DNA from 3 places in the Bacillus sp. JK74 genome. Region 1 is predicted to be linked to each of the others. Evidence: riboswitches for the same ligand, from Rfam matches in the RefSeq annotation. Region 1 holds a riboswitch; each other region holds the start of a gene.

Region 1 (4,468 bases):
CCCGAATATGTGTTTTCCTTTTGGTGCCGTCATGTTTATCCCTCCGAAATATGAATTGTATTTTTTGTATGAATTGTAATACTTAGTATACTAAACATACATTAACCTTCCATAAAATGCAATAAATTTCATGAAATAGTATGATTTTCATAAAAAAAGCACTCCTGCCATATCAACAGGAGTGCTTTTGATTTTATTGTTTGTATTCCTTTATCATTTCCAGATGGGGGATGCCCGCATCGAGAAATTCTTCGCCGGATGTGACGCGGTATCCTTGTTTTTCGTAAAACGGAACCGCCTGCGTCTGCGCATGTAAGATAAAGCTGCCGGCGCCCTTGGCTGCAGCCGCTTTTTCAAGCGCCTGCATCATGATGGCCCCGACGCCTAAAGAACGATGGCTTTTCATTACGCAGATGCGCTCTAATTTTCCATGCCCGTCTTTCAAGCGCCATCTGCCGGCTCCGACCGGCTGGCCGCCGTCATATATGACTATATGCTCTGACGTGTCTTCGAATTGATCAATTTCCTCTTCTTCCGGAACATGCTGTTCTTTCACAAAGACCTCTTTTCTGACGAAAAAAGCGTCGTTCAGCTGTTTTTCAGTTTTTGCGATGATGGATTCCAAGCAGTTATTCTCCTCCGCCTAATAAAAATGTTTCGTACACAGTCCATGAGCCGTTATCCAGCTGATAGAGCAGGTGAAAACGGTCGATGACTTCTTCGTGGGAAATGTCCTGCATTTTCAGCTGTCCGAGTACGTCGGAATGTTCATCTGACGACAGCTTCTGGCCGACCGTGACATGCGGAACGAAGCTGTATTCCGGCTCGCCGGATAATGCTCCTGAGTAGCATTTCTCACTCAGAGATTTTAATTCCTCCGTCGGCTCTGCTTTCATATATATCACATTATTCACAGGAGAAAACGAGCTGTATTTTGTAATTTTCAGAACGAGCGGATGCGACTCTTTCGCCGTCTGTCTCAGCTGTGATACGACCTGCTCGATTTCCTGTTCTGTCGCTTCAAACGGATCTCTTACCGTCAGATGCGGCGGAATGAGCGCGTAGCTCGGGTCGTAGCGTTTCCGGTACGAATTGGCGAGATCCTGTAATTTTTTTGATGGAAATAAAACAATACCGTATTTCATGAAAGTTCCCTCCTTAAATGAATGGTTACAGCATTTTTTTCAGCGCCGGCGTGATGAGCGGCTGCCAATAGGTCCATTTATGATCCCCGTCGAAGGTTTCATACGTGTATTCGGACTGTTTGCTTTCCAGCAGCTGTTTGAGCTCTTCGTTCGGCGCGGTGAAATCAAGAACCTGACCGTCCGTCGTGTGGACGCCGGTTTCTTTTTCTCCGATTTGATGATAAACGGAAATCTGTTTGAGATCCTCCGACTGCCGGACGGCATCCAGCACGTGCCCGTCAACATACGGAGACTGCATGATGACGTTTCCAAACATATTCGGATAGTCAATCGCCGTCATGAGCGAAACGGTTCCGCCGAGGGAATCCCCGATCATGGTGCGGCCGTATCCGACTTGATAAGTCGGGTATTCTTTGTCGATAAAAGGAACGAGCTCATTGGCGATAAACCGCTTATATGAGGCGAACTTAGAGCCTTCTGGATGGTATGTGTTTCTTCGCTCCCGCACATTTTTATAAGGGACGCCGATAATGATGCAGCGGTCAATTTCCCCTTTTGACATAAGCTCTTCCGCCTGACGCCCGATTCTCCCTAATCTGAAATAATCATGGCCGTCCTGAGCGATGACCGTATGATATTTATACAGGGGGGAGAAGGTGGCGGGCAGGTAGACCAAAACGGTCATTTCCTCTTCAAGCTCATGGGAGAAAAGTGTTTTCTCATGAATGATTCCGTTTTTTGATGCCACTTCGCATTCCTCCAGGCCGCTTCTTGTCTTGATGGTTTTTTCCTATTGTACCATGAATTATTAGAAATTTCTTTCTTCAGATGCACTTCTTGCGAGAGTTCAGATAAATAAAAAGTTGTTGAAATCCATTTTATAGTGCGTTAATATAGAACAATCAGAAAATACAAAACAATATTCTTATCACGAGAGGTGGAGGGACTGGCCCTTTGAAACCTCAGCAACCGGTTTGCTTTGCCGCGGGAAGGCAAAGTGCCAAGGTGCTAAATCCAGCAAGCGATTCACATGCTTGGAAGATAAGAGGAAGAGAAAAGCTCCTTCTTCTTATGAAGAGGGGGCTTTTTTATTTTTGAAAAAGGATGGTGCTTACTGATGACGCAGCATGTTGAAACAAAATTAGCCCAAATTGGAAATAGAAGCGAAGAAGCAACGGGAACGGTCAGTCCGCCGATTTATCTGTCCACCGCTTACCGCCATAGAGGAATAGGAGAATCTACAGGTTTTGATTACGTGCGCACGAAAAACCCGACACGCCAGCTCGTCGAAGACGCCATCGCCGTGTTGGAAAACGGTGCGAGAGGATTTGCTTTCAGCTCGGGAATGGCAGCCATTCAAACCATTATGGCTTTATTTAAAAGCGGGGATGAATTGATTGTATCCTCCGATTTATACGGAGGCACGTACCGTTTGTTTGAAAACGAATGGAGAAAATACGGCTTAAGCTTTATTTATGATGATTTCAGCGATGAAGACTGTTTACGCTCCAAAATAACGGAAAACACGAAAGCGGTATTTGTTGAAACGCCGACAAACCCGTTAATGCAGGAGGCGGACATTGAAAAAATCGCCCGGATTACGAAAGAAGCCGGCCTGCTTTTAATTGTGGATAATACGTTTTATACCCCGGTGCTCCAGCGCCCGCTTGAACTGGGAGCGGACATCGTCATTCACAGCGCCACAAAATATTTAGCGGGGCACAATGACCTCCTTGCCGGTCTGGCTGTCGTTAAGGATGAAGAGCTCGGCGACATCATGTTTAATCACCAAAATGCGATCGGCGCCGTTCTCCCGCCGTTTGATTCGTGGCTTTTAATGAGAGGGATGAAAACACTCGGACTCAGAATGCGCCGTCATGAAGAAAACGCCCGTGAACTTGCAGAATTTTTAGAACAGGAAGAGGAAATCGCCGACGTGTTATATCCCGGAAAAGGCGGGATGCTGTCTTTCCGGCTGCAAAAAGAGGAATGGGTCAATCCGTTTTTAAAGGCGCTGAAAACGATCTGTTTCGCAGAAAGTCTCGGCGGGGTGGAAAGCTTTATTACATACCCCGCGACACAGACGCACATGGACATTCCGGAAGATATCCGTATCGCAAACGGCGTCTGCAACCGCCTGCTGCGTTTTTCAGTGGGCATTGAACATGCAGAAGATTTGAAGCGGGATGTAAAGCAGGCATTACAGCAAGTAAAAGAGGGGGCCGTGTCATATGAGTAATCACAATTGGACGCTGGAAACCCAGCTCGTGCACAATCCATTTAAAACAGACGGAGCCACCGGAGCCGTCAGCGTGCCGATCCAGCATGCTTCCACATTCCATCAGTCTTCATTTGAAGAATTCGGGACATATGATTACAGCCGCTCCGGCACACCGACAAGAACAGCGCTTGAAGAAACGATCGCAGGTCTTGAAGGCGGAACGAGAGGTTTTGCTTTCAGCTCCGGTATGGCGGCGATTTCGACGGCATTTCTGCTCTTATCCCAAGGCGACCATGTTCTCGTCACGGAGGATGTGTACGGCGGAACATTCCGCATGGTGACTGAGGTTCTGTCCCGTTTCGGAATCGAACATACCTTTGTCGATATGACGGACACAGAAGCGGTCGCCCGCACCATCCGTCCGAACACGAAAGCCATTTATATGGAAACACCGTCAAACCCGACGCTCGGCATCACGGATATTAAGGGCGTCGTCAAACTGGCAAAGGATCACGGCTGTCTGACATACCTTGACAATACATTCATGACGCCTGCTCTGCAGCGTCCGCTTGATCTCGGTGTAGATATCGTGCTTCACAGTGCGACGAAATTTTTAAGCGGCCACAGTGACGTGCTGTCAGGCCTTGCTGCCGTAAAAGATGAAGAGCTCGGCAATCAGCTGTATAAGCTGCAAAACTCGTTTGGAGCGGTGCTCGGCGTTCAGGATTGCTGGCTCGTATTGAGAGGCTTAAAAACATTGCAGGTCAGACTGGAAAAAGCGAGCCGGACGGCTGAGCGGCTGGCTGCCTATTTTGACGGGCATCCCGCCATCAAAAACGTTTACTATCCCGGCCTTGCCGGACACCCGGGAGCCGATACCCATAAACGTCAAGCGAGCGGAGCGGGCGCCGTCCTGTCCTTTGAATTGGAAAGCAAAGAAGCCGTCAAAAAGCTGGTCGAAAACGTATCGCTTCCGGTATTTGCCGTCAGCCTCGGCGCTGTCGAGTCCATTCTCTCATACCCTGCAGCCATGTCGCATGCCGCCATGCCGAAAGCAGAGAGGGAGAAACGCGGCATCACAGACGGCCTTCTGCGCCTGAGC
Region 2 (4,468 bases), on a different contig from region 1:
TTTGATATATCAAAGCAAGGATATGTGAATTTCCTCAATAAATCGGTCAAAACCCGCTATGACAGGCAGCTGTTCGAAGCGAGACGCGCTCTTTTTGACAGCCGGGAATTTTTTGGGCCGGTTCAAAAGGAGATCGCCGCCATCATCAGCCGCATTCAATCTCCGCAAACAACGGCGGCGATATTGGATGCGGGATGCGGAGAAGGCACTCATTTAGCCGCCGTATGCAAATGGCTTCAGCCCGCTTTTTCCGTGACGGGAATCGGCATTGATCTCTCGAAAGAAGGTGTGCTGCATGCCGCAAAGGCCTTCGGGGATCATTTTGTTTTTGCCGTCGCTGATGTGGCGGATGCGCCGTTTGCCGACAGCTGTTTTGATGTCGTGATGTCTGTTTTATCACCTTGGAATTACAAGGAATGCAGCAGGCTTTTACGAAAGGGCGGCACAGTCATTAAAGCGGTGCCGCGGCGTGATTATTTGAAGGAAGTAAGGGAATTCTTCTTCGGAGACAGTCCTCGGCGGAATGACACCGCCGATTCTGCGGCCGGACGATTCCAAGCGGGCTTTCAAACCTTTGAGCGCAAACGGCTGTGTTACACGAAGACCTTATTGCAGCCTGACCTCGAGCGGCTTGTGAAAATGACGCCCTTAACATGGAAATGTACTGATGAAAGCATCCGGCGGTTTATCAGCCGAAAAGCGGCGGATATTACGATAGATATCGATATTTTAATCGGAACCGGTCCTCTGTAAACAGAAAAGACACGCTGATCGCGTGTCTTTTTTTTATTTCCAGACTTCACCGGCAATGCTGACGACATGATGAAGTTTCGCCCATTGCTGTTCTTCTGTGATCAGGTTTCCTTCCTCAGTGGAGGCGAATCCGCATTGCGGGCTGAGGCAAAGCTGATCCAGGCTGACATATTGTGAAGCTTCTTCAATCCGGCGTTTAATCGCGTCCTTGTCTTCAAGTTCGCCATGTTTTGATGTAATCAATCCAAGCACAAGCTGAAGATCAGAGCGTTTGACATAGCGGAGCGGTTCAAAGCCGCCGGAGCGGGAATCATCATATTCCAGGAACAATCCGTCAAGGTCAAGCCCGTCAAAAATCGTTTCAGCCGCTGCATCATAGCCGCCTTCAGCCGTCCATGTGGATTGGAAGTTGCCGCGGCAGATATGCATCGTAACCTTCAGATCGTCAGGGCGGTCCTTGATCGCGTCATTAATGGAAGCGGCAAACAGCTTGCGCAGCTCATCCGGCGTTGTGCCGAAATCTTCAATCTGACGAAGCCCCGCTTCCGATAAGAAAACGGCCCATGCGGTGTCATCAAGCTGAAGGTAGCGGCACCCGGCGTCATAGAAAGCCTGAATCGCTTTTTTATACGCTTTTGACACATCGTGCTGAAATTGTTTGTAATCATTCTGGTAGGCCGCTTTTTCCAATTTTCCGCGGAAAAACAGCATATTCGGACTTGGGATGGTCATTTTCGGAACAGCATCGCCGGCAATGCTGTGCAGGAATTTATAATCTTCGAGCATCGGATGCTGAGAAAAATCAATATCTCCCGTTACTTTAATGCCGCGCGCTTTCGTCTGTACGTTGTGAAACTGAATGCCGCTTTCAGGCGTAAATGCCTCAACCCCGTCTAAATTTTCGAGAAAATCAAAATGCCACCAGGCACGGCGGAATTCGCCGTCAGTCACGACATTGAGGCCGGTTTCTTTCTGCTTTTCCACGCTGCGGATGATTTCTCTGTTTTCGATTTCGCGCAGCTGTTCTGCCGAAATCTCACCCGCCGCTCTTTGCAGGCGGGCTTGCTTCACAGCCGCCGGCCGCAGCAGGCTTCCGACCTGATCCGCGCGAAACGGCGGGTTTTTTCTTAGAAGAGTATGCAATGGTTGTTCTGTGTTTTGCTGTGACATGAACGATTCCTTCTTTCCTGATGAAATATAAAAAACTCTTCCCTCGGATAGGGAAGAGCTTGCGTCCGCAAATCTCAACCTTATCTTCAGGATTTAGCACCATTCTGCTGAACAGCGGTTGCCGGGTATCATAGGGCCAGTCCCTCCACCTCTCTTGATAAGGAAATATGCTATTTTTCAGAATAAACTGTAATACTCTTAATCTTAGTATGTTTTCTCATATTGTCAATATATTTCGATAAATATTTTTATTTGTCACCCTCAAATAGAATCATATCTATCACGATGGCGATCGCAAGACAAAGAGCAATATCCTCTTCCTTTTCAATCTGCAAATGATAGGAATCGCCCCAGCTCATCCATGATTTGGTGACGGTCATCCGGTTTGATTTTCCGTCTGTCACTTGAAAGTTCCGGCCCCACACATCGCCGGTAAGATCCCAGCCGAGTCCGGAAATTTCAAATTTCGGTTTGAAAAACGTGACTTTCTTGATGACTTGGCAGACGGGTTTGCCGCTGACGGAAATCTCGTAACGGGGAACGAGCGACATCAGTTTCTGATTGACGCTGGCGAGCGTGCGGCCGTCCAAATCAGTCAGCTTCAGTTCATCACCGAATGAAAACAGCTTTCCTTCAACATTGTAGACTTCTTTTCCGCTTTCAAGAAACACTTGAAAACGATTCTTAAACGTAAACATTCGCTCTTTGATGTAAAAATGGTACATAAAAAAACTCCTTTTTTATGTTGTACGAAAAAAGGAGGCGGAAGGTTTCATATCGGCCGGGTGCATAAAAAAAGGCTGCCGATTTTGCGGCAGCTGTCGTTTTTATGATAGCGGCATCCGGCGTTTTTGACGGATCGCATTTAAATCAATGATGTTATTCGTGTCGGCAGCTGTCACCAGCGGGCTTGTCTTTGGCGTTTTCCGGCGGTTGTCCTTACTGAAAGAGAAAACAAGATACCCTGTCAAAGCAGCGAAAATAAGTAGCATCATTTTACATACCTCCCAAAAAAAGTTTTGGTATTATTATTGTACGAAAAAACAAACGAAAAGTATTCAAACAATTGTCACTTTTTTAAAAAATAACGTCATTTTCCGTAAAAATGACTATGGGTTGAAGAAATTTTTCTCTTGTTGTGGTTCTATAGATTGTATCGGATGATGAATGATGAACGTTTATATAACTTTTTCACTATTTTTTGTAAGTGTCTAATTAACTACTTAAGTGTTTTCGTTTGCCTTGTGTTATTCAGTACCCTAAAAAACCGTATGATATGCAAAATAACTGCTTCTAACAGATGACTGCGAGTTGACAGCGCTTTCTTTATTTTTTTAACGAAAACGAGATGTTATCTTAAAAAAATCGTTTGAACATTTTCCGCAGTTTTTTAAAAGGATTTGATTTCGTCTCCAGAACACGCGGGTCTTTTAAGGTTTTTTTCAATTCTTTCGCTACAGTCCCTCTTGCCATAGTCTTCACTCCTTCTTTCCATTTCATACCTTATATACGGAAAGAAAGAAGGAAAGGTTTCATGTGAAAGAAAAAAACCAAAGCAGGGGGCTTTGGTTTTAAGCGCGCTCTTCAAAGAGCCTGGCGATTTCAACAATGACGTTTACCGCCTTTTCCATATGATCGACGGAAATGTATTCATATTTTCCGTGGAAGTTTTGGCCGCCCGTGAAAATGTTCGGTGTCGGCAGTCCCATGTAAGAGAGCTGTGAGCCGTCGGTTCCGCCCCGGATCGGTTCGATAATCGGTTCGATGTCGAGGTTTTTCATGGCTTGATACGCGACATCGACTATCTCTTTGACCGGTTCGATTTTTTCTCTCATGTTGTAATATTGATCACGCAGTTCAAGCTTGATGCTTTCCTTGCCGTATTTGGCCGCTAGCGCATCGGCGGTTTTCTGCATATATTCTTTTCGTTCTGCAAAGCGGTCTCTGTCAAAGTCTCTGATGATGTACGACAGGGCGGCTTCAGAAACGTCTCCGTTCATGGAAAGTAAATGATAGAAGCCTTCATACCCTTCCGTATATTCCGGCGCTTCTTCTTTCGGCAGCGCGTGATGAAATTCCATCGCGATTTTTGAAGCGTTGACCATTTTGTTTTTCGCCGTCCCCGGGTGGACGCTTTTTCCGTAACAAGTAAGCTTTGCGGCGGCTGCGTTAAAGCTTTCATATTGCAGTTCGCCGAGGGGGCCTCCGTCTATCGTGTAGGCGAATGCGGCGTTGAAGCGGCCGACATCGAATTTGTGAGGGCCTCTGCCGATTTCTTCATCGGGCGTGAACGCGACCCGGATCGTTCCGTGTTTGATGTCCGGATGTTTGATCAAGTACGCCATTGCCGTCATGATTTCGGCAATGCCCGCTTTGTTGTCGGCTCCGAGCAGCGTCGTGCCGTCTGTTGTAATCAGCGTCTGGCCTTTATAGCGGGAAAGCTCCGGGAATTGCTCGGGCGACAGGACGACATTGAGTTTGTCATTCAGAACGATATCATGGCCGTCGTAGCTTTCAATAATCTGAGGATTCACATTTTTCCCGG
Region 3 (4,468 bases), on a different contig from region 1:
CTCGTCCGCGCCTTCCCCGGATAATGCAACCGTTACATGCTTTTTCGCTTCTTTCGCGACAAAGTACAAAGGAATCGCCGCCGGATCTGCAAGCGGGTCATCAAAGTGCCAGACGATTTTCGGAAGCTCATTCATATACTCCTCAGGAGAAATGACTTTGCTTATATTTTCAATCCCGAGCGCGGCAGCCGTTTCCTTCGCTACGTCAACTTCACTGAAGCCCTGCTGCTCAAAACCGACGGAAAATGTTTTAAGGCTCGGGTGAAATTCTTTCGCAACTGAGACGATAAAAGAAGAGTCAATACCGCCGGATAGAAACGAACCGACAGGAACGTCACTTCTCATGTGAACTTTGACAGAGTCAAAGATTGCGTCTCTGACTTCTTTCACCAATTTATCTTCATCAGACTGAACAGGCTTAAAGTTCGCTTTGAAATATGTTTTAAACGCGATGTCGCCTTCCGGGCGGATCGTAAACTGGCTGCCCGGCTCGACTTTTTTCACTTCAGCGTCAAGCGTGCTCGGTTCAGGAACGAATTGGAAAGACATATATTGCTGTAAAGAAGCTGTATCAAGATCAATACCGTTTTGAGCGGCCATTAAACTCTTTCTTTCAGATGCAAAATATACTTTGTCCCCGATGGTTGTGTAATACAGCGGTTTAATTCCGAACGGGTCTCTCGCGCCGTACATGACGCGGTCAGCCTTGTTCCAGATTAAAAACGCAAACATTCCGCGAAGCTTTGAAGCGGCTTCTTCTTTATAATGACGGTATGTCGCAAGGAGCACTTCGGTATCGGAATCTGTATTGAAAGTGTAGCCTTTCGCTTCAAGCTCTTCTCTCAATTCAATGTAGTTATAGATTTCGCCGTTAAAAATGATCCAATATTTTTCGTCTTCATATGATAAAGGCTGTCCGCCGTTTTCTACGTCAATAATACTGAGCCGTCTGAAGCCGAATCCGACGTGCTCATCATGATAATACCCATCGCTGTCAGGACCGCGGTGAACGATCATTTGGTTCATTTGTTTGATTAGCTCTTCTTGATCTGCGGTTTGAGTTAATGGATGCTTATTAAAAACACCGACAAATCCACACATAGTATAGCCTCCATAAGTGTAATTTTCTAATTGGACCCCCTTTTTATAGACGCTTTGTTACGCCATTGGTTTCACGCTATGTAAAAAATAAGCATGGCAGCATCTACAAAAAGGGAAAGCCGCTTAAGTAAGCGGCTATAAAATTATTCTCCTAGTGCTTCTTTGCGAAGCGCATCCGCCTTGTCAGTACGCTCCCAAGGAAGATCCACATCATGACGTCCGAAGTGGCCGTAAGCAGCTGTCTGCTTATAGATCGGGCGGCGCAGATCAAGCATTTTAATAATGCCGGCAGGTCTCAGGTCGAAGTTATTCCGTACGACTTCGATCAGTTTTTCTTCAGAAGCTTTTCCTGTATCAAATGTATTGATGGAAATAGAAACAGGCTGTGCCACGCCGATTGCGTATGCAAGCTGCACTTCACAAGAATCAGCAAGACCTGCTGCCACGATGTTTTTCGCTACGTATCTCGCAGCGTATGCCGCAGAACGGTCTACCTTCGTCGCATCCTTACCGGAGAATGCGCCGCCGCCGTGACGTGCATATCCGCCGTATGTGTCAACGATGATTTTACGGCCGGTAAGACCCGCATCACCTTGAGGTCCGCCGATTACGAAACGTCCCGTAGGGTTGATGAAGTATTTTGTTTCTTCATCGATCAGTTCCTCAGGCACAACAGGGTTAATGACATGCTCTTTCAGATTGCGCTGAATCTGCTCAAGCGTAATTTCCGGGTGGTGCTGAGTTGAAATGACGATCGCGTCGATGCGGACCGGCTTGTTGTTTTCATCATATTCAACGGTAACTTGCGTTTTGCCGTCAGGGCGAAGGTACGGAAGAATGTCTTCTTTGCGGACTTCGCTCAAACGGCGGGCTAATTTATGCGCCAAAGAGATCGGAAGCGGCATAAGCTCTTTCGTTTCGTTACACGCATAACCGAACATCAGGCCTTGGTCTCCCGCTCCGATTGCTTCGATTTCAGCATCGCTCATTGTGCCTTCACGCGCTTCAAGAGCCTGATCGACACCCATTGCGATATCCGCAGACTGTTCATCAATTGATGTTAAAACAGCGCAAGTCTCCGCATCAAATCCGTATTTAGCGCGTGTGTAGCCGATTTCTTTAATCGTTTCACGGACTGTTTTCGGAATGTCAACGTATGTTGATGTAGTAATCTCTCCGCTTACCAGCACAAGTCCTGTCGTTACAGATGTTTCGCAGGCCACGCGCGCGTTCGGGTCATTTTTTAAAATCTCATCTAAGATACTGTCAGAAATTTGGTCACAGATTTTGTCCGGATGACCCTCAGTAACAGATTCAGATGTAAATAGTCGACGGTTTTTACTCATTCACTTTTCCTCCTGAAAAAAGATCTTTTGCAAGACCTTCTCATATGATACGGAACTCGCTCCCTCTTAATACAATGTCATACTATATCAGAGAATGTTAATTGGCATATTTTATGAAATAAAAAAACCTTTTCCACTCGAGGAAAGGGTTTGGTCTGTGTGCCTTTCACTCTTATCGCTCAAGGAAAATATTAAACCTTGCATCAGGTTAGCACCTTGGTTTCCCACAGTGTTTTCACCTGCTTTTTTACAGAGAAACCGGTTGCTGGGCTTCATCGGGCCTGTCCCTCCGCCAGCTCGGGATAAGAGTATCCGCTCAATGAAATATCTTATCGTAAAAGGGCGGAAAGTGTCAATATGAATTAAAGCGATTGCGCGCCTTTATTTCGGGAAGCAATGGAAAAACACAAACAAAAAACCGCAAATAGTATAGACTATTTTCAGATATATGTTATACTAATTCCACATTCAGCGAAATACAAATAAACCGGCAAAGGAAGGTTTTTATGAAATTAGTTGATTTAACCGCAGATCTTCAAGCATTACTTGCAAGTCCGAATGTGCATCATAATTTATCGGCTCCAAAACTTACCGAAAAAGTAATCAGCCGAAATGAAGGAACGCTGACATCAACGGGCGCCGTACGCGCCACCACCGGCGCATATACAGGCCGGTCACCTAAAGATAAATTTATCGTCCGTGAACAAAGCACAGAAAATCAAATTGATTGGGGCGCGGTGAATCAGCCCATTTCTGAAGAGGCGTTTGAAAAGCTGTACGCCAAAGTCGTCAGCTACTTAAAACAGCGGGATGAACTGTTTGTGTTTGAAGGATTCGCGGGAGCGGATGAAAAATACAGACTGCCGATTACGGTCGTAAATGAATTTGCGTGGCACAATTTATTCGCGCGCCAGCTGTTTATCAGACCGGAAACGGATGAAAGAGACCCGCAAGCGCAGCCTTTCACCATTCTCTCAGCTCCGCATTTTAAAGCAGACCCGGAGACGGACGGCACGCATTCGGAAACATTTATCATTGTCTCTTTCGAAAAGCGCGTCATTTTAATCGGCGGCACCGAATACGCCGGAGAAATGAAAAAATCAATATTCTCCATTATGAACTTCCTGCTTCCGCAGCAGGATATACTGCCGATGCACTGCTCAGCCAACGTCGGTGAAAAAGGCGATGTCGCCCTGTTTTTCGGCCTTTCCGGCACAGGGAAAACGACGCTTTCAGCCGATGCGGACCGCAAACTGATCGGAGATGACGAGCACGGCTGGTCAGATTCCGGCGTTTTCAACATTGAAGGCGGATGTTACGCTAAATGTATCAATCTGAGCGAGGAAAAAGAACCGCAGATTTTTCGTGCGATCCGCTTCGGGTCTGTTCTTGAGAATGTCGTGCTTGATGAAAAAACGGGTGAAGCGGATTACGACAATTCCTTCTACACGGAAAACACAAGAGCCGCATATCCGATTGAGATGATCGGCAATATCGTGCAGCCTAGCATTGCCGGCCATCCGCAGGCGATCGTCTTTCTAACGGCGGACGCATTCGGCGTGCTTCCTCCGATCAGCAAACTGACGAAGGAACAGGCGATGTATCACTTCTTAAGCGGCTACACCAGTAAACTCGCGGGAACCGAACGCGGCGTGACATCTCCGCAAACGACTTTCTCGACGTGCTTCGGTTCACCGTTCCTTCCGCTTCCGGCACATGTATATGCCGAAATGCTCGGGCGTAAAATCGACGAACACGGCGTTCAAGTCTTCCTGGTCAACACAGGCTGGACCGGCGGAGGGTACGGAGTCGGAGAACGGATGAAACTTTCGTATACAAGAGCGATGGTCAAAGCCGCTATTGACGGCAGACTGAACCAGACTGACATGACGGCAGACAGCATTTTCGGCCTGCACAGTCCCGTTCATGTTCCGGGCGTGCCGGATGAAGTTCTTCAGCCTGAAAACACATGGAGCGATAAACAAGCATACAACGAAAAAGCGCTGTTTTTAGCCAATGAG

Evidence for each region. A riboswitch is a leader RNA that binds a small molecule or an ion and turns the genes downstream of it on or off. The one in region 1 is predicted to bind S-adenosylmethionine.
Region 2: another riboswitch for S-adenosylmethionine. It lies ahead of ACWJJ5_RS04000 (5-methyltetrahydropteroyltriglutamate--homocysteine S-methyltransferase); the one in region 1 lies ahead of ACWJJ5_RS08445 (methionine biosynthesis PLP-dependent protein).
Region 3: another riboswitch for S-adenosylmethionine. It lies ahead of metK (methionine adenosyltransferase); the one in region 1 lies ahead of ACWJJ5_RS08445 (methionine biosynthesis PLP-dependent protein).

The regions. Positions count from the first base shown of each region.
Region 1 covers NZ_JBSJQB010000002.1:797,547-802,014, reverse strand. Annotated here, with positions in the region: gene ACWJJ5_RS08465 (AbrB/MazE/SpoVT family DNA-binding domain-containing protein) at 1-33, opposite strand, end outside; gene ACWJJ5_RS08460 (GNAT family N-acetyltransferase) at 194-625, opposite strand; gene ACWJJ5_RS08455 (YjcG family protein) at 630-1,145, opposite strand; gene ACWJJ5_RS08450 (esterase family protein) at 1,171-1,893, opposite strand; SAM riboswitch class I at 2,068-2,193, shown strand; gene ACWJJ5_RS08445 (methionine biosynthesis PLP-dependent protein) at 2,263-3,384, shown strand; gene metC (cystathionine beta-lyase) at 3,377-4,468, shown strand, end outside.
Region 2 covers NZ_JBSJQB010000001.1:789,256-793,723, reverse strand. Annotated here, with positions in the region: gene ACWJJ5_RS04005 (methyltransferase domain-containing protein) at 1-753, shown strand, start outside; gene ACWJJ5_RS04000 (5-methyltetrahydropteroyltriglutamate--homocysteine S-methyltransferase) at 787-1,923, opposite strand; SAM riboswitch class I at 2,001-2,087, opposite strand; gene ACWJJ5_RS03995 (LURP-one-related/scramblase family protein) at 2,172-2,648, opposite strand; gene ACWJJ5_RS03990 (hypothetical protein) at 2,751-2,918, opposite strand; gene pepT (peptidase T) at 3,495-4,468, opposite strand, start outside.
Region 3 covers NZ_JBSJQB010000003.1:22,544-27,011, reverse strand. Annotated here, with positions in the region: gene asnB (asparagine synthase (glutamine-hydrolyzing)) at 1-1,101, opposite strand, end outside; gene metK (methionine adenosyltransferase) at 1,245-2,447, opposite strand; SAM riboswitch class I at 2,617-2,756, opposite strand; gene pckA (phosphoenolpyruvate carboxykinase (ATP)) at 2,954-4,468, shown strand, end outside.